Regions from separate parts of the Marinilactibacillus sp. GCM10026970 genome, predicted to be linked through region 2. Evidence: predicted binding sites of a transcription regulator. Region 2 holds the regulator's gene; the other holds the start of a gene.
What was found. The regulator LexA, encoded in region 2, represses DNA repair genes until DNA is damaged. The targets are predictions, from matches to a motif close to CNAACANNTGTTNG.
Positions count from the first base shown of each region.

Region 1 (6,207 bases), on a different contig from region 2:
TCTCAGTTTGTGTGAGCATGGACTTTCCTCACATTGTTTGAAACAACGTGCGATTATCCATGATTTGCACATTTAGTTAACTTTCTACTCGTCGTCCAGTTTAGAACCGAATACGTGTCTTTCAAGATTAGATAGTCTTTTAAGAATATCAAAATTTGTAACAGATGAACCATTTGAATTTTGACCTTGTGGTTTAGCTGCGACTTGTTTAGAAAATTCGTCTAACTTATCCATTAAGCGATCATTTTCTGATTTCAACTGACTGATTTCGCTTTGGAAAGACTCATAATCACGAATCACGACATCTAAAAATTCATCTACTTCAGTCTGGTTATATCCGCGCATAGTTGTTTTAAAGTCTTTTTCAACAATCTCTTTTTGAGTTAATTCTCTATTCATCATTTTTTGCACCCCTAGTTCCTCGGTTACTTGTAACCTATTTAAGGTAAATCTTGTATAAAAAAGTGAAATCTGTCACTTTGTAATCTAATTGTACCAAATTATCAGAATAAATAAAAGCTAGCTTTCAAAATGATTTTCTTCATATTCTGTAACAAAAGACTGAAGTTCATCAAATTCAATAAAATCAATTTCATATGACTGTGTTTCTTTGTACCTATTTATCATGTCCAGTAAGAACTTTGGCTTACCTTCCTTCTCTGAATCATAAAAAAGCAAACAACCTTCCGTATGATCAATAAGAAATTGCTGATTTCCTTTTAATTGTGAAGGATTCTGGTAAGGTTGGCTAGAAGTGAAGTTGCTGTAATCTGCTTTAGCGATAACTTGGTCAAAAACAGCTCTATTGCCTTCTTTCCAATTTTCAGCATATCCTGCATGTGGCAATAAGACACCCAATTTAATATCATAAGTTTCTCTTAATTCGATAACAATTTCGCCAACCCATAATTCTGTTCCCATTTGCGCGCTAATCAGGACCCATTCTATTCCAGTATCAATATATTCAAGTAGACGAGATTTCAAGTATGCCTTTATATAGAATAGCTTAGGATCTTTATCATTGAATATACCAAGTTCATAAGATCTGTAGCCACTCACGTATAAATTTTTGATAAAATTTCACACCTTTCTTCCCAAACCGTTCATTTGTTTGGTATTATACTAGTTGATCACTCTTAAAGGAGCGTGAGCATAATGAATATTAAGTATCCTAACGGTCAGTCTTATCAGGTTAATGTTGACAAAGTACAAGCAAAAAAGCAAGCGAAAACAAAAAAAACGACTTATAGTAACCGTGGTATGACATTGGAAAACGATCTAAATGTGACCAATGAACAATACTTAGCTCAAGGTTTGGCTGTTATTCATAAAAAGCCTATTCCGATCCAAGTCGTTAATGTAAATTATCCTAAAAGAAGTGCTGCTAAAATTACGGAAGCATATTACCAGAAAGCCTCGACAACCGATTATAACGGTGTTTATAAAGGCTTTTATTTAGATTTTGAAGCTAAAGAAACAAAAAACAAAACGAGTTTTCCATTAAAGAACTTCCATGAACACCAGATTCTTCATATGAAAGCCTGCTGTGACCAAAAAGCGATTTGTTTTATTCTTTTGAGATTTAGTTCATTGAATCGTGTGTTTGTCCTACCGTTCGATAAGCTGAACTGGTGGTGGAATCAGCAATCTGAAGAAAAAGGAAAAAAATCGATTCCTTTAAAAGAAATTGAATTAGAAGGCATTGAAATAAATTATGGATTTTCACCACGTCTCCCTTATCTCGACGCGGTTGATCAAATGATTCAATCAAACTTTTCTTAATAATTTTTCTGTATAGTGAAACGAAAGCATTATATATTTTGCAGAACCCAACTAGCATCAAGATAAATGATAGCCTTTATCCTGGATGCTTCAATGAACATTTCGAACAGTAAAGGAGAAACTTATGTCTGAACAAAACATGTCTCGTACTCAAAACAAGCAGAAAAAGAAACAAACTAAAAAACAGAATAAAAAACAGCCAAAGAAAACAGAAAAAAAGAAATCTTGGTTTAAGAGGATTTTTCTTTCTTTAGTCTTACTATTTCTTTTAGCCATTGTTGCCGGTGGTGGACTTTTCGCTTATTACGCGTCCAGTGCTCCAGAAATCACTAATGAAAACTTAAACGGTGACTTTTCAACCGATCTTCTAGCTACTAACGGCGAAGTCTTTTATACGCTAGGTGCAGAAAATCGTGATTATGCTTCTGCAGAAGATTATCCAGCAGTCATGAAAGAAGCCATGACTGCGATCGAAGATCAAAACTTTTATAATCACTTCGGGATCGACCCAGTTGGTATCGCTCGAGCAGCTGTGGGCTTCGTAACCAACAAAGGACGTATTTCCGGTGGTGGTAGTACTTTGACTCAGCAATTGGTCAAGCTTTCTGTGTTTTCAACTGCTAGAGAAGATCAAACGTTGAGAAGAAAAGCTCAAGAAGCGTGGCTAGCCATTCAACTCGAACGTGAACTATCAAAAGAACAAATCCTTACACTCTATATGAACAAAATTAATTTAGGGGGTAATGTTTATGGGATCTCTACTGCTGCTGAAGAATACTATGACAAGCCAGTCTCTGAACTAGAAGTTCAAGAAGCAGCGCTTTTTGCTGGGATGGCTCAAGCTCCCAACCGTTATAATCCTTATGTAGATCCTGAGGCAGCTGAAAATCGTCGTAACGTTGTACTGAATGTTATGCGGGATGAAGGCCATATCACTGCTCAAGAAGCAGAAACAGCTAAAGCGATACCTGTTACTGAAGGGCTGAAAGACCGTACGGAAGAGGAACAAAACAATCAAGTATTTGATAGTTATCTAGTTGAAGTATTAGATGAAACTAGAAGAAAAACTGGTTTAGATCCACAAACTGCTGGATTAACGATTCAAACAAATATTGATATGGACGCACAACAAGCTGCCTTTGATGTAGCGAACACGAATGATTATGTTGTTTTCCCAGACGAGGAACTGCAAACAGCGATATCTTTAATTGACGTTAATACTGGCCAGGTTAAAGCACTTGTCGGAGGTCGTTTACAAGAAGGACAGTTACTGACAAACAGAACGACTCAGACTGATCGTCAAACTGGGTCAACCATTAAACCTTTAACGACTTACGGTCCTGCAATTGAATCTAAACAATTTTCGACTTATCACCAGTTAGTGGATGAAGAATGGAATTACCCTGATGGCTCACCACTGAGAAACTATGATGGTCGCTATAAAGGACAAATCAGTATGCGTGAGGCTTTGGTCGATTCACGAAATATCCCAACCGCTCGATTGTTCACTGAAGAGTTGGAAATGTCGGATATCAAACAGTTTTTAACAAGCGTGGGCATAGATCCTGCGGAGATTTCTGATTCTTCTGAACCTGTTCCTTCAAATGCTATTAGTGGAAAAGTTTCTGGGTTGCAATTAGCGGCTTCATACTCGGCCTTTGCAAATGGTGGTAACTATACAGAGCCGTACACAGTTTCTAAAGTGACCACCCAAGATGGTCAAGAAATTGATTTAACACCAGAAACCAATAAAGCGATGTCTGATTATACGGCTTATATGGTAACAGATATGCTGAAAGATGTCGCTGAAAATTACAATAGTACAGTCGGCATTTCTGGTGTTCCCCAAGCTGGTAAGACTGGAACGACTAACTATACAACCAAAGAAATAGAAGAAAATAACATTCCTTCAGATGCCGTTCCAGATTCATGGTATGTTGGCTATACTTCCAACTACTCATTATCTGTCTGGACTGGTTATGACAAGCGATTAAAACAAGGCAACTGGTTGAGTAACAATGATGGTACAAGACAATTGCCAAGAGACATCTATCAAGCTCTGATGAGCCAAGTTTCTCAAGGTCTAGATAATAGGGACTGGACTAAACCCTCTTCTGTCTCTGAAGTTAGAGTGGAAAAAGGTTCAAACCCAGCTAAATTACCTGGACCAAATACACCAATGAGTTCAATCGTAACGGAATTATTTGTAGCAGGTACTGAACCTTCTGCCGTTTCAACTTCATTTGGTGAGGAATTATCTGCTCCAAGTGGACTAAGCGCAAGCTACAATGAAGAAGCAAATGAAGTCACTATTAATTGGAACGAATACCAGTTAACAAATGAAGAAGAAACACTTGCTTACTTTCTGACTGTAAATGGTCAAGAGATCACTACGGGTGAAACTTCTTACACTGTTTCTGATCCGGATCCTGGAACGATGCAAATCAGTCTTTCTGTTCAGGCATACGGGAAAACCGGACCTGCTGCTACAACGACTCTTACGATTTCAGAAGTTGAGGAAGAAGAGCCTGAGGAAGAAGAAGAACCTGAAGAGCCCGAGGAAGACACGGAAGAACCTGTTGAAAATGAAGAGGATACTGAAGAAGACACCGAAGATGTTCCTGATCCTCAAGATGATGATGCAGAACCAGAAGAACCCGCTAATAACGGTGGGAATAATAACCCGAACAACGGCAATAACGGTAACAATGGAAACAATAACTCAGGGAATAACGGGAATAATAATGGTGATTCTGATGATGAAGATACCACTACCCCACCCGAAGAAGATTCAGAAAATGAGTAAACAAAAAGGTAGCCCTCGGGCTACCTTTTTTCGTCTTCCTCTTCAGTTGAATTCTTAAATAATGGTTTTCCACATAGTGCTTTTATTGCTAAAAACATTGTCCAGATACCACATAAAAAACCGACTCCACCTATAATAGGATCAAGGAAAAATGCATATCCGCCAAGGAGAACTAAAAGAATTCCAATGCCTAACATCACTTTACTTTTATTTTTGCTCATCTTTATCTTTCTTTCTTTAAATTACTATATTTTCATTTCGAATAATTCAATACTAAACGATTTAGAAGCAGATTTCAACAGACTCATTCATTAGCAACCCTTAAGCATTGACTTTAACCGAACGTTTGTTTATAATTTTAATATAAACAAACGTTCGGTTAATATTTAATTTTGGAGGGTTACACATGAATGTTATCATGACTGAAGGATACGTTATTTCAGAAGAAATCAAAGTTCTTAAAACAACTGATGCTATCCCCTTATGCAGATTCACTTTTTCTACACCTACACACAAACTTAACTGCCTGATTACAGGTAAACAAGCCTATGCTTTTCTTTACGAAGTTGAAAAAGGTACACGTCTTTCACTGACTGGAAGAATTAATAATAGAAACCAGTTCGTTGTATTAAATTATAACGTACTAGCAAAGCCTTCTTATTTTGGACAGATTTTCAATTACAAAGGTCACCGTCTCCCATTCGCAAAAAGTAGACAATAAAAAAACGATATCTCAAATTGAGATATCGTTTTTTTCGTTACTGGGCTACCAGGATTCGAACCTGGGGAATGACGGGATCAAAACCCGCTGCCTTACCGCTTGGCTATAGCCCAAAAATCAAAGGGCGACTGATGGGGATCGAACCCACGAATGCCGAGACCACAACCCGGTGCGTTAACCACTTCGCCACAATCGCCATAATATTTAATTGAACCACAGGGGTAGTAGGAATCGAACCCACATCGATGGTTTTGGAGACCATTGTTCTACCGTTAAACTATACCCCTATCCTCTTGCTAAATCAAGAACTCTTCTGCGCTTCATGGCGCAGGACAGAGTCGAACTGCCGACACACGGAGCTTCAATCCGTTGCTCTACCAACTGAGCTACTGCGCCTGAAAAATGGATGACCCCTACGGGATTCGAACCCGTGTTACCGCCGTGAAAGGGCGGTGTCTTAACCGCTTGACCAAGGGGCCTTGACTTTTGTAACAGCAATAATAAAATTGCATCAACAAGAGATATATTACAGGAGTTTTTTCCCTTTGTCAATACGGTTCCATTATTATTTTAAAAATAGCTTGTTGAAAATCACAGTAAGAATTATGTATGAGCCCAAAGCAATAAGAATTCCCAAAAAAATGAACAGAAAGACATTCACTTCCTGCTTTTGTATCCTTTCTACAATTGGAATCAATGTCAGGGTGATAAGTATAGTCTTTACTGTTTCAAGTATTCTTTCTTTGGTCGCCCGCTTCATTTTTTTAAAACCTTCCCTCTTTTGAGATAAACAAGCATAACCTTTATATGAATAATGATATCAAAATGAGTCATCTTGAACAACTTTATATAGTTTAATCTCAACTTTAAGTAAACACACCTAATCACATATAGGAAA
Region 1 covers NZ_JBHSUL010000017.1:99,605-105,811, forward strand. The annotation lists RNA gene rnpB (RNase P RNA component class B) at 1-65, opposite strand, end outside; gene gpsB (cell division regulator GpsB) at 85-402, opposite strand; gene ACFP65_RS06045 (DUF1273 domain-containing protein) at 520-1,059, opposite strand; gene recU (Holliday junction resolvase RecU) at 1,156-1,782, shown strand; gene ACFP65_RS06055 (transglycosylase domain-containing protein) at 1,907-4,588, shown strand; gene ACFP65_RS06060 (hypothetical protein) at 4,609-4,809, opposite strand; gene ACFP65_RS06065 (ssDNA-binding protein) at 4,995-5,309, shown strand; tRNA gene ACFP65_RS06070 (tRNA-Gln) at 5,350-5,422, opposite strand; tRNA gene ACFP65_RS06075 (tRNA-His) at 5,433-5,505, opposite strand; tRNA gene ACFP65_RS06080 (tRNA-Trp) at 5,526-5,596, opposite strand; tRNA gene ACFP65_RS06085 (tRNA-Phe) at 5,633-5,705, opposite strand; tRNA gene ACFP65_RS06090 (tRNA-Glu) at 5,717-5,788, opposite strand.
Region 1: a site for LexA is predicted at 4,928-4,941, ahead of ACFP65_RS06065 (ssDNA-binding protein). Genes of this name have one in related genera too.

Region 2 (6,207 bases):
TACAGTAGAAATCAATGAATGGAATGGAAATAAAAAACCTCAAATGCAGTTAACGGATATGAAGTTTTTGAATCAAGTCATCATAGACAAAAGAACCACAGATTTAAAAAAATCAGATCTGCTGATGGAAGGCGTTACGTATCTTTTTTATGATAAGCAGAATTTTACTAAGTATAGTCCTTTTGTGACAGATAAATCAGATAGCCTATTGATTGCAACAACGGAGGATGCTTTGAATTTTGATGCTCAAAGAGCTTATGTCATCGTAGACTGCCCTGAGTCTATGGAACTAGTCAAAAATACGGTACTTCATAATGAAGAACAAACCTTATACTGTATCTTTTATACAAAAAGTAAGGATTATTTACTCGGCATGCCTTCAAGAGAACAGTTTGCTAGACTATATAAATTTTTAGCAAAACATAAAAATATTGATCTCAAAGAAAAAGGAGCATTACTTGCAGATTATCTAAAAATGGATAAAACGATTCTAAAATTCATAATCAGGGTGTTTTTAGAAGCCGGATTTGTTACAATAGAAGGCGGACTGCTCAGTGTGAATTCTGAGGCGAGTAAAATGGCTATTGAAGAGACGAAAGTTTACAAGCAGAGACTTGAAAATATCGCTGTGGAAGAAACCGTTGTTTATAGTTCATTCAAAGAACTGACAGAGGCACTGAAAAATTTAAAATAAATGCGTTTGTATAATAAAAGGAGACTTATAATGGATTTAAAAAATTATGTTGCAGATGTTCCCGATTTTCCACAGGAAGGTATTACTTTTAGAGATATCTCCCCATTGATGGCTGACGGAAAAGCATATAGTGAAGCGACTCAAAAAATCGTAGAATACGCTAAAGATAAAGAAGTAGATATGATTGTTGGACCTGAGGCAAGAGGTTTTATTGTTGGTTGTCCTGTAGCTTTTGAATTAGGGATAGGCTTTGCTCCATGCCGTAAAAAAGGTAAATTACCTAGAAAAACCATTGAAGTGAGCTATGGCTTGGAATATGGTAGTGACGTTCTTCAACTACACGAAGACTCAATTAAACCTGGACAAAAGGTCTTAGTATGTGATGACTTGTTAGCTACTGGTGGAACAATTGCTGCTACGATAGAGCTTGTTGAAAAACTTGGCGGTGAAGTTGTCGGAACAGCATTCTTCATCGAATTGAAAGACCTTAATGGTCGAGATAAAATTAAAGGTTACGATATCTTCACTCTAATGGAGTACTAAAATTAAAAGTACTGTATGTGTCTTAAGACTGAAAGTTGAAATCAGTCTAGGACAGTACAGTACTTTTTTATTGATTTTCAAGTAATTTCTTTTTGTGTGCATTCCCCCATTGATGAAGCGCATCAAGAATGGGTTCCAAGGTTCTACCATACGTAGTGACGGAATATTCCACTCTAGGAGGAACTTCTGGAAAAACTTCTCTGGTAATAATTAGTTGAGATTCCAATTCACGTAATTGTTTAGTCAACATTTTTTGTGTGATTTCCGGAATGGCTCTCTTGATTTCGCTAAAACGCATTGGACTAGTGTGCATCAAATTCAATAAAATAACAGGGGTCCACTTACCAAACAAGATGTCTAAAGGTTCGTTTACTTTGCAATGTTCTGGTTCTAAATCAGATATCAACTGTATACCTCCTATAGTATATTAAGTATACTATAGCACTATAAAGTACCTACTTCAATAGGTAGAGAATCATGATATAATTAACTTACTAATTATAAGAGGGATGATTCATTCATGATCAACAACCGAATTTTACCAAATATTGATAAAAGTAAAGGACTTGAGTTTGGTTTATATACACTTGGAGACCATTTACCAAATCCACATACTGGAAAAAGAATTTCTGCGCAACAAAGAATCAAAGAAATTATAGAGACAGCTGTACTGGCAGATGAAGCTGGATTAGATATTTTTCAGCTTGGGGAGTCTCACCAGGATCATTTCTTATCACAAGCGCATATGATCATTTTATCAGCTATAGCACAAGCTACAAATCAGATCAAAATATCATCAGGGTCAACAATTATCAGTACGTCTGATCCGGTTCGTGTTTTTGAAGATGCCGCAACAATCGATCTATTATCTAATGGTCGTATGGAAATCGTAGCGGGCCGTGCTTCAAGAATTGGGTTATACGAGTTGCTAGGATATGATCTTAGAGATTATGAAGCATTATTTGAAGAAAAATTCGACTTATTAGTAGGAATCAACGAAAATGAAAGGTTGAGTTGGAAAGGGGAATACCGTGCACCTTTAAATGATGCACACGTTATACCTAGACCAGATAATGACCAGAATGGCCTACCAATATGGAGAGCAGTGGGCGGCTCTTATGCTTCTGCACAAAAAGCTGGATCAATAGGTGTTCCAATGTATCAAGCTCACTTGGGCGGACCGGCATCTGAATTCAAGAAGCCGATTGATCTTTACAGAGAAACAGCTGCAGAAGCTGGTTACGATATTAAAACATTACCAGTAGCAACAGCAGGCTTCTTTTATGCTAGTACTAATAAAATGGACGCCTTTAGAGAATACTATCCCCACGTTAATGAAGGTATGAAAAAAACAAATGGACAAGGATTTCCTAAGCAGGCATTTGCTCATGGACAAGACTACAGAAGTGTCATCAATGTAGGAGACCCTGAATTGATCATTGAAAAAATTCTCTATCAGCATGAGTTATTTGGAAATCAGCGTTACGTTGCTCAACTGGATTTTGGTGGAGTTACCATGGATGATATTAAGAAAAATATTGATATCATTGGAGAGAAAATTTTACCAGCGATTAGAAAGTACACTAGAAAATAAGGAGTAGATTAGATGAATATCGTCGTATTGGCAGGTTCAAATGTAGGAGAGAAGTCTTCTATAGTGGCTGATAAAGTCATGACTGAACTTAACGTAAAGTATGGCGTAGATCATTCGTATACGCTATTAGATCTAAAAGATTATGAGATGCAATTTAGTGATGGAAGAAATTATCTTGATTATACTGGGGATAATAAATTGATCACAGAAACCATAATGGGAGCGGATATTCTTATAATTGCGACACCGATATTCCAAGCATCCATACCTGCTGCATTGAAGAATGTCTTTGATTTACTACCGCAAAGCGCTTTACAAAATAAAGTTTCGGCAATCATTGCAACAGCAGGTTCCAATAGACATTATTTAATACCTGAACAGCAGCTTAAGCCAATCCTCAGCTACATGAAATCTACTATTGTTCCAAATTATGTTTTCTTGCTAGACACAGACTATACAGCTGGAAAAATTAATAACGACGATATTCATTTCAGACTTGAAAAACTGATTGAGGATACAATTGTACTGGCTACCGCTTATAAAGGAATTTGGGAAGCTCAAGAAGAAGCATATGGATTCTAAAAAAGGCAGACATGACTATGAAATGTTTTACCTTCATAGCATGACTGCCTTTTCGTTTTAACCTATTTTAGTAGATATGTGATCTGTATAAAGAAACAACTTTACCTAAGATAGAGACATCAGATAATATAATCGGATCCATCGTATCATTTTCTGGTTGAAGGCGAATATAACCTTGTTCTTTATAAAATCTTTTACATGTTGCTTCTTCGTCATCAGTCATCGCAATGACGACGTCACCGTTCTGGGCAGATTCTTGTTTTCTGACAATCACTTGGTCACCATCAAAGATTCCAGCATTGATCATACTGTTACCACGGATCGTCAACATGAAAAGATTGCCTTTTTCAATTTCTAAATCATTAGGAATTGGGAAATAATCCGTTGCTTCTTCAACAGCTAAGATAGGTTCGCCGGCGGTAACAACACCTAATAACGGAATGTGATTTTCAAACTCATCAATTCCAATTTTGATCAAACCTTCTTTAGTGAATTCAATTGCTCTAGGTTTTGAAGGATCTCTCAAAATAAAACCATTTTTTTCTAGTCTAGCTAAATGACCATGAACAGTAGAAGTGGAAGACAATTCAGTAGCAGATCCAATTTCTCGAACAGTAGGTGGATATCCTCTTTTGTTTACTTGTTCATGAATATAACGTAAGATTTCAATTTGTTTTTCGCCTTTACGGCCTCTAGTAGTCATATTGTAACACCTCATCCCTTCAAATTATCGTTTAAATTAAGTATAATAGTAGTCTAGTGTATGATTAAGTGAATAAGAGTTCACATTGTTCGTAAACTTTAGTAAAATTATATCATATACCGAACATCTAATCAAACGAATGTTCGAAATAAGCTAGAATTTCCCTAGGAAATTAGATTCTTAAGCACATTTGTATTACAATGGTTGTTCGCAATAGGTTGCACTGAAAGAAAATCTTTAGGTTAGAAAGCCTAATAGGAGGATATAAAATGTTAGCAAAAGAGCAATTGGATAGAATTAATGAATTAGTTAGAAAACAAAGAAGTGAAGGATTAACGCCGGAAGAAGCATCTGAACAGAAAGATCTAAGAGAAAAATACATCAAAGCTTTCAGATCTGGTATGAGAAATCATATAGAGGGAATGAAGATTGTAGATCCAGAGGGTCAAGACGTTACCCCGGAGAAACTTAAAGAGATTCAAAAAGACAAAGGAATTCATAATAGAGACTAATTTCTTTTTAATTAAAGATGTACGGACAAATTTACAGATGTTCTATGAAAGCGTTGAATAAAACTTATATAAATAGTACAATGATTAGGAGCGTTACCACTTTTAGCAATAGGAAGGAATGAGTTACTTGTTTGATAAAACTGATCAAATGGCTGTAGATACAATTCGAACTCTTAGTATTGACGGCGTTCAAAAAGCAAATTCTGGACACCCCGGATTACCAATGGGGGCTGCACCAATGGCTTACACACTATGGACACGTCACTTGAATGTTAATCCAAAAAATTCGAAATGGTTCGATCGCGATCGCTTTATTTTGTCTGCTGGACACGGATCGATGTTACTTTATAGCTTACTGCACTTAGCAGGATATGATGTAACAGTTGACGATTTGAAAAATTTTCGTCAGTTAGATAGCCGTACACCAGGACACCCTGAAGTACATTATACTGATGGCGTTGAAGCAACGACTGGTCCTTTAGGACAAGGCGTAGCGAATGCAGTAGGTATGGCTATGGCAGAAGCGCACTTGGCTTCAACCTATAACCAAGGAGACCACAACATCGTTGATCACTACACATATGCACTATGTGGAGATGGGGACTTAATGGAAGGCGTATCTCAAGAAGCGGCTTCTCTTGCGGGACACCTTAAATTGGGTAAAATGATCATGCTTTATGATTCCAACGACATTTCTTTGGATGGACCTACTTCAAAAGCTTTCACTGAGAACGTTGGGAAACGTTTTGAAGCTTATGGATGGGAACATATTCTTGTTGAAGATGGTAACGATTTGGACGCTATCGATAAAGCCATTACAGCTGCAAAACAATCAACGGATAAACCAACTTTAATTGAAGTTAAAACGGTTATCGGCTTTGGTGCTCCTAATGCAGGAACACATACTGTTCACGGCGCTCCTCTTGGGGCAGAAGGTGTAACAGCTGCTAAAAAAGCTTATGGATGGGAAGGCGAAGACTTCTTTGTACCAGAAGAAGTTGCACAAAGGTTCAAAGAGCTTATGGTTGATAAAGGCCAAAAAGCAGAAGCAGACTGGAACAAAGCGCTTGAAGATTATACAAATACGCATTCAGAACTTGCTGAGAAATTCAAGTTAGCATTAAGTGGAGAACTGCCAGAAAACTGGGATGAATCATTGCCAGTTTATTCTGTAGAAGACAAAGATTCTGCTACAAGAGCGACAAGTGGAGAAGTATTGAACGCATTGTCTGATTCAATTCCAAACCTTTGGGGTGGATCTGCTGACTTATCTGGTTCAAACAACACGATGATGAAAAATCAAACTGATTTCCAACCAGGTCAGTATGAAGGAAGAAATATCTGGTATGGTGTTAGAGAATTTGCGATGACAGCTGCCTTAAACGGTATCTTATTACACGGAGGAACAAAATCATACGTAGGAACATTCTTCGTATTCAGTGATTACCTTCGTCCAGCTGTTCGTCTTGCTGCTCTTTCTAGAATCCCTGCAATTTATGTATTGACACATGATTCAGTTGCTGTAGGAGAAGATGGTCCTACACACGAGCCGGTTGAACAATTGTCAAGTTTCAGAGGC
Region 2 covers NZ_JBHSUL010000034.1:69,751-75,957, reverse strand. The annotation lists gene recJ (single-stranded-DNA-specific exonuclease RecJ) at 1-694, shown strand, start outside; gene ACFP65_RS11145 (adenine phosphoribosyltransferase) at 725-1,237, shown strand; gene ACFP65_RS11140 (winged helix-turn-helix transcriptional regulator) at 1,305-1,643, opposite strand; gene ACFP65_RS11135 (LLM class flavin-dependent oxidoreductase) at 1,758-2,831, shown strand; gene ACFP65_RS11130 (NADPH-dependent FMN reductase) at 2,844-3,413, shown strand; gene lexA (transcriptional repressor LexA) at 3,481-4,116, opposite strand; gene ACFP65_RS11120 (DUF896 family protein) at 4,386-4,628, shown strand; gene tkt (transketolase) at 4,747-6,207, shown strand, end outside.